Regions from separate parts of the Chromobacterium rhizoryzae genome, predicted to be linked through region 1. Evidence: predicted binding sites of a transcription regulator. Region 1 holds the regulator's gene; each other region holds the start of a gene.
What was found. The regulator FNR, encoded in region 1, switches genes on or off when oxygen is low (the NO sensors DNR and NnrR bind a similar motif). The targets are predictions, from matches to a motif close to TTGATNNNNATCAA.

Region 2: JC616_RS03000 (ribonucleoside triphosphate reductase) is a predicted target of FNR. The motif match lies at 1,952-1,965, and genes of this name have one in related genera.
Region 3: nirJ (heme d1 biosynthesis radical SAM protein NirJ) is a predicted target of FNR. The motif match lies at 1,172-1,185, and genes of this name have one in related genera.
Region 4: pflB (formate C-acetyltransferase) is a predicted target of FNR. The motif match lies at 1,225-1,238, and genes of this name have one in related genera.

What each region holds. Positions count from the first base shown of each region.
Region 1 is NZ_CP066126.1:4,050,035-4,053,305, forward strand. Features, by position in the region: gene JC616_RS18385 (RNA methyltransferase) at 190-969, shown strand; gene JC616_RS18390 (DUF1853 family protein) at 959-1,882, shown strand; gene fnr (fumarate/nitrate reduction transcriptional regulator Fnr) at 1,942-2,688, opposite strand; gene hemN (oxygen-independent coproporphyrinogen III oxidase) at 2,798-3,271, shown strand, end outside.
Region 2 is NZ_CP066126.1:647,679-650,949, forward strand. Features, by position in the region: partial or broken gene nrdD (anaerobic ribonucleoside-triphosphate reductase) at 1-67, opposite strand, end outside; gene JC616_RS03000 (ribonucleoside triphosphate reductase) at 160-1,872, opposite strand; gene JC616_RS03005 (LysR family transcriptional regulator) at 2,489-3,271, shown strand, end outside.
Region 3 is NZ_CP066126.1:4,583,728-4,586,998, forward strand. Features, by position in the region: gene nirJ (heme d1 biosynthesis radical SAM protein NirJ) at 1-1,114, opposite strand, end outside; gene ahbB (siroheme decarboxylase subunit beta) at 1,345-2,346, opposite strand; gene ahbB (siroheme decarboxylase subunit beta) at 2,333-3,271, opposite strand, start outside.
Region 4 is NZ_CP066126.1:1,887,313-1,890,583, reverse strand. Features, by position in the region: gene pflB (formate C-acetyltransferase) at 1-1,151, opposite strand, end outside; gene JC616_RS08700 (formate/nitrite transporter family protein) at 1,379-2,206, opposite strand; gene JC616_RS08695 (hypothetical protein) at 2,212-2,424, opposite strand; gene JC616_RS08690 (hypothetical protein) at 3,255-3,271, shown strand, end outside.

The DNA of each region.
Region 1 (3,271 bases):
ACTTTCAACCATGACAGACGTCCGCCACATGACGCGACGTCTGCTAGTAACAATCTGGGTTAAGGAACAAGAAAAACCCGGCGCAATCGGGCAAGGCCGCACGCCTGCCCAATCCGGCAAACGCTGGCCTTGCGCGCAAAACGGCGCGCGGGCTTTCGATAAGCCGGCTATTTTAATGTGAAACTGCTGATGAATAAACCCCAAGTACCTGATTTTCTGAAAAACATTCGCATCGTGTTGGCCCGCCCCAACCATCCGGGCAATATCGGCTCCGCCGCCCGGGCGATGAAAACCATGGGCCTGAGCCGGCTGTATCTGGTTGAACCCAAAGTGTTTCCCAGCGACGAGGCCAATACGCTGGCCTCCGGCGCGGTGGATCTTCTGGAGCAGGCCACCGTGGTGTCCAGCCTGGCCGAGGCCTTGCAAGACGTCACCATCGCCTGCGCGCTGACCAGCCGCCGTCGCGAGCTGACCACCCCGCTGTCCACCCCGCGCCAGACCACGCCGGAACTGGTGGCGCGCGCCCGCGCCGGCGAACAGGTGGCCCTGGTGTTCGGCAACGAGACCTTCGGCCTGTCCATTGAAGAAGTCGAACAATGCAACCGCCTGGTGACCATCCCCGGCAACCCGGACTACTTCTCGCTGAATCTGGCGATGGCGGTGCAGGTGATGACTTACGAACTGTTCAGCCACACCGGCGTGGACGTCGACTATCTGCGCGCAGACAGCGACGCGGCGGCGCTGGGCGAGGTGGAGGGCTTCTGCGGCCACCTGGAACAGACCATGGACAAGATAGGCTATTTCCGCCGCCGCAACAGCGAACGGATGATGCGCCGGATGCGCACCCTGTTCAACCGCTCCGGCCTGCTGCGCGAGGAAATCGACATCCTGCGCGGCTTCCTCAAACAGGTGCAGCGCGCCGCCGACGGCGAAGTCCGCCGCGACGCGCCCGGACAGGATGGCGAATAAGCCGCCGTTCACCCTGCCCTACGCGCACCCGGCGGTGCGCGATCTGGCTTTTCTGCTCTCCGCGCCCTCTCCCTGGCGCAGCGGCGCGGACATCCCGCCGCAGCGGCTGCTGGGGGCCGACGGCCCGGCCTTGCTGCAAACGCTGGACGCCGATCCTGCCGAACTTCAGCACTGGCTGGCGCGCCAGCCCACCCGCCGTCTGGGCCATTACGCGGAACGGCTGCTGTCCTTCTGGTTCCGGCTGGCGCCGCACATCGAACTGGTGGCCAGCAATCTGCCGGTGCGCGCGCCGGACGGCCGCACCGTCGGCGAGTTCGACTTCCTGCTGCGCCTAGACGGCCAACCGCTGCATCTGGAAGCCGCCAGCAAGTTCTATCTGCAACTGGGCCGCAGCGCGGACACCTTGACCGGCCCCAGCCTGCGCGACGCCTGGGCGCTGAAAGCCCATAAACTGCAAACCCAGCTGCGCCTGTCCCGCCACCCGGCGGCGCAAGCGACGCTTCCGGCGGGCTTTGAGGGCTGCGCGGTCGGCGCCCGGCTCAGCGGCTGGCTCTTCCACGCCCGCGACACCGCGCCGGAAGCGCCGCCCGGCGCCCAGCCGCTGTACGGGCAATACTGGCCGCTGCGCGGCGACTGGCCGGCGTTGAATGCGGATTCGCGCTGGGCCTGGCTGCCCAGGCTCAGTTGGCTGGCGCCGGCGCGCCGCTCACGGGAACACACCGCCGACGCGGCGGAACTGCGCGCGCGCCTGGAACAGGCCGAGGCGCCGCAGCTACTGGCCGAACTGCAACCCGGCCCCGACGGCGACTGGCATGAAGTGGCCCGCGGCTTCGCCGTGCCGCCGGGCTGGCCTCAGGAAGCGCCGCTGTCGCGGCTGCTGCTGCAAATCGCGGACTGCGCGCCGGCCCCATGAAAAAAGGCAAGCCCGAGGGCTTGCCTTGCGTTTTCCATCTGTCCGCCCGCGCGGCGGAATCAATGTCCGTTGGCGTGAGCGCAGCCGGAAATCAGCGCCTTCAATTCGTCCACCATCACCAGTTGGATGTGCTTGTGATCGACGGTGATCCAGCCTTGCTGCTGGAACTTGGACAGCGTGCGGCTGACGGTTTCCAGCTTCAGGCCGAGGAAGCTGCCGATTTCCTCGCGGCTCATGCGCAGGATGAAGTCGTTGGCGGCGAAGCCGCGGGTGGACAGACGCTGCGACAGATTGAGCAGGAAGGCGGCCAGGCGCTCTTCCGCCTTCATGTTGCCCAATAACAACATTACATTCTGATCGCGAACGATCTCGCGGCTCATCAGACGGTAGAAATGGTGCTGCAGGGTGGGAATTTCGCGGCCCAGGCTCTCCATGCGGCTGAACGGCAGCTCGCACACCTCGCTGTCCTCCAGCGCGATGGCGTCGCAGCCGTGCACATTGGCGGAAATGCCGTCCAGGCCCATCAGTTCGCCGGACATATGGAAGCCTGTGACCTGCTCGCGGCCGTCCTGGCTGGCGACGCTGGTCTTGAAGAAGCCGGTGCGCACCGCGAACAGCGAACGGAAGCCTTCGCCGCTGCGGAACAAGTACTCGCCGCGCTTCAAACGGCGGCTTTGGCGGATCACCGCGTCGAGCTGGGTCAGCTCCTCGCGGTTAAGCCCCACAGGTAGACAAAGTTCCTTCAGGCTGCAGTTGGAGCAGGAGACCTTCAGGTTATGCAAAGAGATATGGTTCTGATCGGACATGGCATGTTTAGTACAAGCTTGCGATGAAGCTTGACCCTTATCAAAGCGAAATTCGCAGGATTTCCGCAAATTTACCAGTCCACCAGAGGTTTTGCCATCCAAATACGACATGAAGACCACCCACCCATTTTCTCCTGCCCATTTTGAATTCGACCGCGCGCTGATTGAGCGCCTCGACGGGACAGGTCCTAGATATACGTCATACCCGACAGCGGATCGCTTTACGCCGGGTTTTGCCGAAAGAGACTACATCCACTGGCTACGGCAGCGCAGCATCGGCGCCAACCGGAAACCTTTATCATTGTACGCTCATATACCTTTTTGCAACACTATCTGCTACTACTGCGGTTGCAACAAGATCATCACCAAGGACAGCGGCAAAGCGGACTTGTACCTGGACTACCTGGAGAAGGAGGTCCGCATGATCGCCTCCTGTCTGGGCCGCCGCGAGCAAGTGATACAGCTGCATTTCGGCGGCGGCACCCCCACTTTCTTGTCCGACGCGCAACTGGAACGATTGATGACCTTGCTCAAGACTCATTTCGAGTTCTTGAAGGAGGGGGAGTATTCCATAGAAATAGAC
Region 2 (3,271 bases), 1.9 Mb from region 1:
ATTCTCCGCGTTTGCCGATATTGAAAGACTGCACCGGGCGGTGATAACCCATTACGCGGGTCCAGACTTCGCAGCGGGTGCGCTGTTCGTCGTTGAGCGGGGCGGCGTCTTGGCCGGGGAGGTGGGTGGGGGAGTCATGAGCTTTCCTTTCTTAAGGGCTTATGAAGGCTGGCGCGCCAGCAGTTCCGCGTCGCAGCGCGGGCAGAATTCATGGTGACCGGACAGATAGCCGTGCTTGGGGCAGATCGAGAAGGTCGGGGTGACCGTGATATAGGGCAGGCGGAAGCGGGATAGCGAGCGGCGCACCAGTTCGCGGCAGGCGTCGGCGCTGCTGACCGCCTCGGTCATATAAAGGTGCAGCACGGTGCCGCCGGTGTATTTGCGCTGCAGCTGTTCCTGGCGCTGCAGGGCCTCGAAGGGGTCGTCGGTGAAGCCCACCGGCAATTGGCTGGAGTTGGTGTAATAAGGATGGGCGTCGCTGCCGGCCTGCAGGATGCCGGGGTAGCGTTTGCGGTCTTCCTTGGCGAAGCGGTAGGTAGTGCCTTCCGCCGGGGTGGCTTCCAGGTTGTACAGGTGGCCGGTGCTTTCCTGGAACTCCACCATGCGCTGGCGGATGTGATCCAGGTAGTCGCAGGCCAGTTGGTGGCCTTCCTCGCTGGTGATGTCGATGCGGTCGCCGCTGAAGTTGCGGATCATTTCATTGATGCCGTTGACGCCTATGGTGCTGAAATGATTGCGCAGCGAGCCCAGGAAGTGACGGGTGTAGGGGTAGAGGCCGTCGTCTATCCGCGCTTGCACTTCGCCGCGTTTTTTCTCCAGCGCGTCGCGGGACAATTCCAGCAAGCGGTCGGTTTCGGCCAGCAGCGCGGCGTAGTCGCCGGCGAAGCGGTGGCCCAGACGCGCGCAATTGACGGTGATCACGCCGACGGAGCCGGTTTGTTCGGCGCTGCCGAACAGGCCGTTGCCGCGCTTGAGCAGTTCCCGCAAGTCCAATTGCAGCCGGCAGCACATACTGCGCACCATCTGCGGCTCCAGGTCGGAGTTCACGAAGTTCTGGAAATAGGGCAGACCGTATTTGGCGGTCATCTCGAACAAGAGATCGGTGTTTTCGCCGTGCCAGTCGAAGTCGCGGGTGATGTTGTAGGTGGGAATCGGGAAGGTGAAGGAGCGGCCCTTGGCGTCGCCGGCCAGCATCACTTCGATGTAGGCGCGGTTGATCATCGCCATTTCGCGCGCGCAATCGCCGTAGCGGAAGCTCATTTCCTCGCCGCCTATCACTGGAATCTGCTCGGCGATGTCGTCCGGGCAGGTCCAGTCGAAGGTCAGATTGGTGAACGGGGTCTGGGTGCCCCAGCGGCTGGGCACGTTGAGGTTGTAGATCAGTTCCTGGACGCACTGGCGCACGTCCGCGTAGCTCAGCCCGTCTTTTTTGACGAAGGGGGCCAGATAGGTGTCGAAGGAGCTGAAGGCCTGGGCGCCGGCCCACTCGTTTTGCAAGGTGCCGAGGAAGTTGACGATCTGGCCGCAGGCGGAGGACAAGTGACGCGGCGGTGCGGATTCCACCTTGCCGGGAATGCCGTTGAAGCCATTTTGCAACAGGGTGCGCAGCGACCAGCCGGCGCAGTAGCCGGACAGCATGTCCAGATCGTGGATGTGAAGATCGCCTTGGCGGTGGGCGAGGGCGGCTTCCGGCGCCAGCACCCGCTCCAGCCAGTAATTGGCGGTGAGTTTGCCGGCGATGTTGAGAATCAGGCCGCCCAGGCTGTAGCCCTGATTGGCGTTGGCGTTGACCCGCCAGTCGGCCCGGTCCAGATATTCGTCGATCGCGGAGATGGCATCCACCATGGCGGTGGGCGCGGAGGCTGTGCTCATTTCTATATCTAGTGAAGTTATCGAATGAGCGCCACTATAAATTGTGTTTTGTGCGCTGTGTGGCTGAGGTGGCGATAACTTGACGCGGATCAAGCGAGGCGCTTTTGACGACGGCGAAGGCTGGATTCCGGGGCGAAAACCTGGCCATTGGGAGCGCAATGTCATGTTGTTTGCGACAGCGCATGACTTATGCTGGATTGGGGCCGGCTGTGGCGCTCAAGGGCGACGCGGGCGGGGCTGCGGCATATTGTTGCCAACTTGATGCTGTTTCATTGAGTCTGTTGCAACAAACTCATGGCATTCAGACTGAATCAGGTGCATACTTGGATTGCATAGAAAATAGGGCAATGTATTTTCAACTAAGCTGTAAAACTATATGACAAAGTGCGCTCCGCGAGCGGTGCAGTGGGGAAGCTGCGGTCGGTTCTGTTCCTGGCGTGGATTTGTCCATGAAGATGCATTCACAACAATTTGCAAGTTCTTCTTTAATCATCAAAGGGTATGGTGTACCCTTTTTAAAGAGATACTACTTAATAATGTTATCAGCATTGTCAAATCCAGGGCGTCCGTCCGGGCGTGAAGGGTAGGCGATGCCGAGCCTGGAACATCCCTGATTATGGACACCTTAAAAGCATTGATGGTCTTCATGACCACGGCGGAAAACGGCAGTTTCTCCGACGCCGCGCGCAAGCTGGGCGTATCGCCGGCCGCTATCAGCCAGAGCATCGCCCGGCTGGAGCAGGAACTGGAGGTTCGCCTGTTCAACCGCACCACGCGCCAATTGACGCTGACCGAGGACGGGCGCCGTTTCTACGCCCAGTGCCGCGGGCCGGTGAACAATCTGGATTCGGCGATCAATCAGTTGAAAGCCAGCCGCGACGAGCCGGCCGGCCATCTGCGGGTCAGCATGCCCAACTCCTTTGGCCGGCGTTTCATCCTGCCCATCATGGGCGAGTTCTGCGAGCGCTATCCCAAGGTGCGGGTCTTCTTCGGCCTGGACGATCATTTCAGCGATCTGATCGAGGACGGCTACGATGTGGGCGTGCGTTCCGGCATGATGCCGGACAGCCGCATGGTGGCGCGCAATCTGGCGCAGATGCCGCTCTATGTGGTGGCTTCGCCCGGCTACTGGGATTTGCACGGCCGCCCGAGCGCGCCGGAGGAGTTGAGCAACCACGATTGCATCAACTTCCAGTTCCCCACGTCCGGCCGTCTGTTCAAGTGGGAGTTCGACCGCAAGGGCGAGCGGATTCCGCTGGAGGTCAACGGCACGTATACGCTGAACGAGATGGAGGCGGTGGCCGAGCTGGCGCGGCTGGGCATGGGCGTGGCTCAGTTGCCGGGCCATGAGGTGGTGCATCTGATCCGCTCCGGCGAACTGGAGCCGGTGCTGACCGAT
Region 3 (3,271 bases), 530 kb from region 1:
CCGCCGCCCAAAAATCTCCGCTCAGTTCCCAGGCGCGCACCCGGGTGTTGCCGTTGCAGATGTCCAGGTGGCCGCAAGCGCCGCAGCGGCCGGCCACCGGGCGCGGGGATTGGCGCAGGCCGCTCATCAGCGGGTGTTGCGGCTGTTGCCATATCGCGGAAAACGGCCGTTCCCGCACATTGCCCAGCGTCACTTTCCACCACATGGTGTCCGGGTGGACGTTGCCCAGGTTGTCGATATTGGCGACATGGACGCCGCTGGCGTTGCCGCCCCAGCGCCGCAGCGCTCGCAGCAGGGTGTCGGCGCGCTCCGGGTAATGCCGGCGCGCCCAGTGCAGCAGGTAGACGCCGTCCGCGTCGTTGTTGCCGGTGACGAAGTCCCGCGGCCGGCCGGCGTCCAGCTGGGCCAGCGCTTGCTGGATCAGCAGCTCCAGCGCCCAGCGGCTGCGGGCGTGGCGGGCGTCGTCCGCGCGGTGCTTGTTGCCGCGTCCGGCGTAGTTGAGGTGGGAGAAGTAGAACTTGTCGATGTCTTCGTCCGCCATCAGTTGCAGCAGCGCCGGCAGGTCCGCGGCGTTGTCTTCGGTCATGGTGTAGCGGATGCCCACTTTCAGGCCGGCGTCGCGCGCCAGCCGCAGGCCGCGCAGCGCCAGTTCAAAGCCGCCGTCCAGCCGCCGGAAGCGGTCGTGGGTGGCGCCGATGCCGTCCAGGCTGACGCCCACGTAGTCGAAGCCGATGTCGGCCAAGACGGCGACCTGGTCTGGGTCCATCAGGGTGCCGTTGCTGGACAGGCCGATATAGAAGCCCAGCGCCTTGGCGCGCCGGGCGATGGCCGGCAGGTCCGGCCGCAGCAGCGGTTCGCCGCCGGACAGGATCAGCACGCGCACGCCGTAGGCGTGGAGATCGTCCAGCACCGCATAGGCTTCGTCGGTGCTCAGTTCGCCGGCGAAGTCGCGGTTGGCGGAGGTGGAGTAGCAGTGCTGGCAGGTGAGGTTGCAGCGGCGGATCAGGTTCCAGATCACCACCGGGGCTTGCGGTCCGGCGGGCATGGCGCGCCCTGGCGGCGGGACCGCCGCCGGTTCGCGCAGCAGGCGCAGGTATTGGGTCAGTCGCAACATGGCCGGCTCCGTCGCGGGAAGATGGCTCAGTGTGCGGCCGGGGGCGGCGGCGGCTCCTTGATGCGGGTCAATGGAATCCGCAGCGCCTCAGAACCTGTTTACGATCTGCTACGCGTCGGCGATACAGCGTTGAAACCGGCTTCGAAATGCTCATGTACCACGCGTACATTCCGCTTTCTCAGCCGTTTTCGCCTTGTCTCGCCCTAGCTCGCGAGATCGTAAATACGTTCTCAAAGCCTCAAGCCCGTTTTCTTCAAAATCCGGCTGGAAAACAGCACCTCGTGGCCGCGGCAGGCTTCGCCCAGCAAGGCGCGCGCGTCGTCCACCGCGGCCAGCACCGCCGGCCGCTCGCTGCCGTGCAACATGGCGAACAGGTTGTACGGCCAGCCCGGCCGGCGCGGACGGCGGTAGCAATGGCTGACCGCGTCCAGGCCGCCCAGTTGCGCGCCCAGCGCGTCCACTTGCTCGTCGGCCACGTCGAACACCGCCATGCCGTTGGCCCGGTAGCCGATGGCGTAATGGTTGGGCACCGCGCCGATGCGGCGCACCACGCCCTGCTCCAGCCAGCGCGCCAGCCGCGCCGTCACTTCGGCCTCCGCCCAGCCCAGCCGCCGCGCAATGTCGCGGTAGGGCTGCCGGCACAGCGGCAGGCCGGCCTGGGTGGCGCGGATCAGCAGCCGGTCGTCTTCGCTCAACGCGGCCGGCTCGCCCGTACGCCGCGCGCCGGCGGCCGCGCCCACCGGGGCCGCGCCGCCCACCTGAAAACGCATGCCCACGAAGTATTCCCGCTCTTTGGGAAACAGGTTCACTTCCAGGCCGGTCACCAGTTCGATGCCGCGCCGGGCGGCGTCGATGGCGGCGGCGCTGTCCGCGGCCAGCACAAACCACATATTGAGCCGGTGTTCGCGGCGGTAGTTGTGCGCCACCGCCGGCAGCGCGTTGACGGCGGCGGCCACTTCGTCGAAGCGCGCTTCCGGCGCGGCCAAGGCGGCCAGCACAAAGCGGCCGCCCAGGCGTTCTATCTGGTACATCGGCCCAAAACGGCTGAGCACGCCGGCGTGCAGCAGTTGGCGCAAGCGCCGGATCAGGCCGTCTTCGCCCAGGCCCAGGCTGCGCCCGGCCGCCGCGTAGGGGCGCGACACCAGCGGGAAACCGCCTTGCAGCCGGTCTATCAGCCGCGCGTCCAAGGCGTCCAGCGTGTCCAGCATTGCCAGCGCTTCAGGCGTATCCATAACAGGCTCCGGTTTGTTTGTAGCGCCGGGTGGAGCGCAGCACCGCCTGCGGCAGCCGTTCCAGCCCGTGCCGGCGGCGGATGTCCGCCAGCGCGGCGTCCAGGCTCTGCGCGTCGCGGGCGTGGATCATGGTGAACAGTTGGTAGGGCCAGTCCGGCGGACGCGGCGGACGTTCGTAGCACAGGGTGACGGCCGGCTCCGCCGCCAGCGCCAGCGCCACGCGCTCGCGTTCGGCGTCGTCGTCTATCCGCCACACCCACATGGCGTTGGCGCGGTAGCCCAGTTCCTGGTGGCGCACCACCATGCCGAAGCGGCGGATGACGCCTTGCTGCCGCCAGTGGGCGATTTGCGCCAGGGTCTGGGCCTCGCTCAGCGCGCATTGCGCGCCCAGCACTTGATAAGGCCGCGGGGTCAGCGGCAGGCCCGGCGACAACGCCGCCAGCAGCCGCTGGCGCTGGCCGGCGGACAGGCCGGGGTCGTCCGCCGCCGCCGGCGCTTCCGCCGCCGCGGCGGACTCCGCCAGGAAGGAAAAGCCCAGGTCGATGTGGTATTCCCGCAGCAGCGGCAGGTCCAGCGGCGGGATGCCGGTGGCCAGGCGGATGCGGCTCAGCGCCGCGGCCACGCCGGCTGATGAGGCGGCGGCCACGACGAACCACAGATTGTAATGATGGTTCCGCCGGTAGTTGTGGTTGACCTCGCGCTGGCGGCTGACGAAGGCGGCCACTTCTTCCAGCCGCTCCGCCGGCGCTGCCATCGCGGCCAGGGTGCTGTTGCCCACGGTGTTGGGCGCGAACACCGCGCCGACGCGGGCCAGCAGGCCGGCCGCCTGGGCGTCTTGCAGCGCGGCCAGCAGCCGGGCTTCGCTCCAGCCCGGTTCCATGCCGGCGGCGAGCGCGGCGAAGGGGCGCGGCAGCAGCGGAAAGCC
Region 4 (3,271 bases), 2.2 Mb from region 1:
AAGTCTTTGAAGCCGCGCGGCAGCTGGGTGGACCACAACACGGTCAGGTTGGGTTCCGGCGCCGGGCCCAGGTTGTACAGGGTGTTGAGGAAGCGGAAGCTGCTCTTGCTCACCAGGGTGCGGCCGTCTTCGCCCATGCCGCCGATGGATTCGGTCACCCAGGTCGGGTCGCCGGAGAACAGTTGGTCGTATTCCGGGGTGCGCAGGAAGCGCACGATGCGCAGCTTGATCACCAGGTCGTCGATCATTTCCTGGGCTTGTTCTTCAGTCAGCGCGCCGGAGGCCAGATCGCGCTCGATGTAGACGTCCAGGAAGGTGGCGACGCGGCCGAAGGACATGGCGGCGCCGTTTTGTTCTTTCACGGCGGCCAGGTAGGCGAAGTAGGTCCACTGCACCGCTTCGCGGGCGTTGACGGCCGGGCGGCTGATGTCGAAGCCGTACTTGGCGGCCATCTGCTTCAGTTCGTCCAGCGCGCGGAATTGTTCGGACAGTTCTTCGCGCAGGCGCAGCACGTCTTCGTTGAAAACGGCGTCGTCCAGCTCATGGAATACTTTTTGGCGTTCGGCGCGCAGGAAGTCGGTGCCGTACAGGGCCACGCGGCGGTAGTCGCCGATGATGCGGCCGCGGCCGTAGGCGTCCGGCAGGCCGGTGATCACGCCGGATTTGCGCGCGGCCATGATGTCCGGGGTGTAGGTGTCGAACACGCCCTGGTTGTGGCTCTTGCGATAGTGGGTCCACACGTCCTTGATGACCGGGTCCAGCTTGAAGCCGAAGGCTTCCAGGCCGTTCTCAACCATGCGCAGGCCGCCGTTGGGCATGATGGCGCGCTTGAGCGGCGCATCGGTTTGCAGGCCGACGATGACTTCGCTGGCTTGGTCGATGTAGCCGGCGTCATGCGCGGTGATGGAGCTGCCGCGGTCCGCGGCTACATCCAGCACGCCACGGGCGCGTTCTTCTTTCAGCAACTCGCTCAGGGTGTCCCACAGCTTTTGGGTGCGCGCGGTAGCGGGCGCCAGGAAGCTGGCGTCACCTTCAAACGGCTTGTAGTTCAGCTGGATGAAGTTGCGGACATCCACCTTGCTTTGCCATTCACCGCCGGTGAAATCGCGCCAGGGGTTGGCTTGAGTCGCGTCACGATTCAGAGCATCCATGTGTGCCTCCTAGTAACTATCAGTAAATGTTGAGTACTGAACATATTGTACATTCGGTTTCGAAAAAAATCGTTTGATAAAGATCAACTGCCGCAGACTAAAACGCGTGTGCGCTCCCGCCTGCGACGGCGGCAAAATCTCTCAAAAAACGCTTTATTTTCAATACCCTGAAAAACCACATCAACACGCCGTCATTGTAGCCGGCGCATTACATTCGAAAACGAACATCAAACACTCGTTCCAAGCGCCGCCGCGGCCGGTTTTGCGGCTTCGCGCCGCGCCGGCAGGGTGTGGCGCTCCAGCAGGTAAACCACCAGGCCCACGCCCAGCGCGCCGCCGGCGATATTGCCCAGGGTGGCCGGAATCATATTGTGCAGGATGGCGGCGGCGTCCAGGCCTTGCATGCCGTGCAGCAGGGCCAGCGAGAAGAAGGCCATATTGGCGATGCTGTGCTCAAAGCCGGAGAAGAAGAACACGAAGACCAGCAGCAGGATCATCAGCATCTTGGCGGCGTCGCCGGCCATGCGCAGCGGCACCCATACCGCCAGACAGATCACCCAGTTGCACAGCGCGCCCTTCCAGAAGATTTCCCAGCCGCCGGCGTGCACTTTGTGCGCGGCCACATTGAACAGCAGGTGGTCGGCCGGCAGGCTGCCCATGCCGCCGGCGCCGGCGAACACGGCGGTAAACAGCAACACGCCCAGCAGATTGCCCAGGTAGACCAGGGTCCAGCTGCGCAGCAGGTTGCAGACGCGGCAGTCGCCGCTGAGCACGCCCACGCTGAAGTACATCACATTGCTGGTGAACAGCTCCAGCTTGCAGACGATGATGCTGACCAGGGCCACGCCGAAGAAGCCGGCCACGGCGATGTAGTAGCCGGGGGAGCCGACGGCGAAGAAGACCTGCCCCAGCTTGAGGCTGACGCTGAGCACCACGGCGATCAGCGCGCCGGCCATGCCGGCGCTCAATAGATAGCGGCCGGGGTGCTGACGCAGCACGGTCTGTTTGGCGGCGGCTTCTGCCGCGACGTAGGCGAGTGTGGAGGCGTGATTCATGTTTTTCATTTCGCGAGCTTGGGCAACGCCGCCAGCCGCGGGTCCATCTTGATGCAATGCCTATCAACTGCTGATGCCGTTTTCAGGTTTTGCCGGATTTTGCCCGGCCCGGCCTGCTTCCGGCATTGGCTTGGTTGGCTGTCATCCTTGATTGGTTCCCGCGTCTGCGCTTGCCCTGATTGTTGATTCACGAAAATTTTATGTTCGTATTGCATCATTGTTGTTTGATAACTATCAAACGCAAGCCTTTCCTTGGCCCGCTTTCGCTCAAGCCTTTCTTTTTACAACATGCCCGGCAATGGATTTGCCGTCCCCGCCGCGGCTCAGCCGCCGGCTCTCCTTAGATCCGGTTCAAAGCCTGCCGCGCTTTACAAGACACGGCGCGGCGAGCGCCGCTTCGAAATGCTGACGCACCGCGCGCGCATCCCGCTTTCTCAGCGGTTTCCGCCCTGACTCGCTCCGGCTCGCGAGACGTTGATACAGCCTCTTGCCTAGCCATTCAAGAGCCGCTGCGCCTGGCGGGACGCGGCGCAGCAATCGCGGTTTCGAGGATGCGCATGCGTCCCTGGCGCATTCCGCCCTTGAGACCGCCGCGCCCGGCCTTGCCCCTAATCGCGCGGTCTTGAACCGCTAGCGCGGCCAAGCAACCCCGATGCCGCGTGCGCCGACTTGAGCGATTCCCGTAGCGCCGGCGTTGGCGCGCCTTGCCTCAGCCGTAAAACTTGAGCGTGTTTGCCGCTCTTAAGAGGCGGTTCACCGCCTGCCGCGCGTCAGCGGGATGGTCAGAGCGAGGCCTTGAAACCGGCTTCAGAGCGCCCATGCGCCCCTTGCGTATTCCGCTTCTTCGGCGGCAAGGCCTTGCCTGGTGCTTGCTCGCGAGACTTTGAACAGGCCCTTAGGCGGATGGCAAGCGCGATAATAAACAAGCAAAAACACCATATAAATCATACGGATAATAGAAAAACGATCGTTTGAACGCTAGCGGCATGTTGGAAACCAACCAAATAATGTTCGTTTTGAAATATTTTTGTTCGTTTTCGAAAACGATTTGGCTGCTCAGATTTC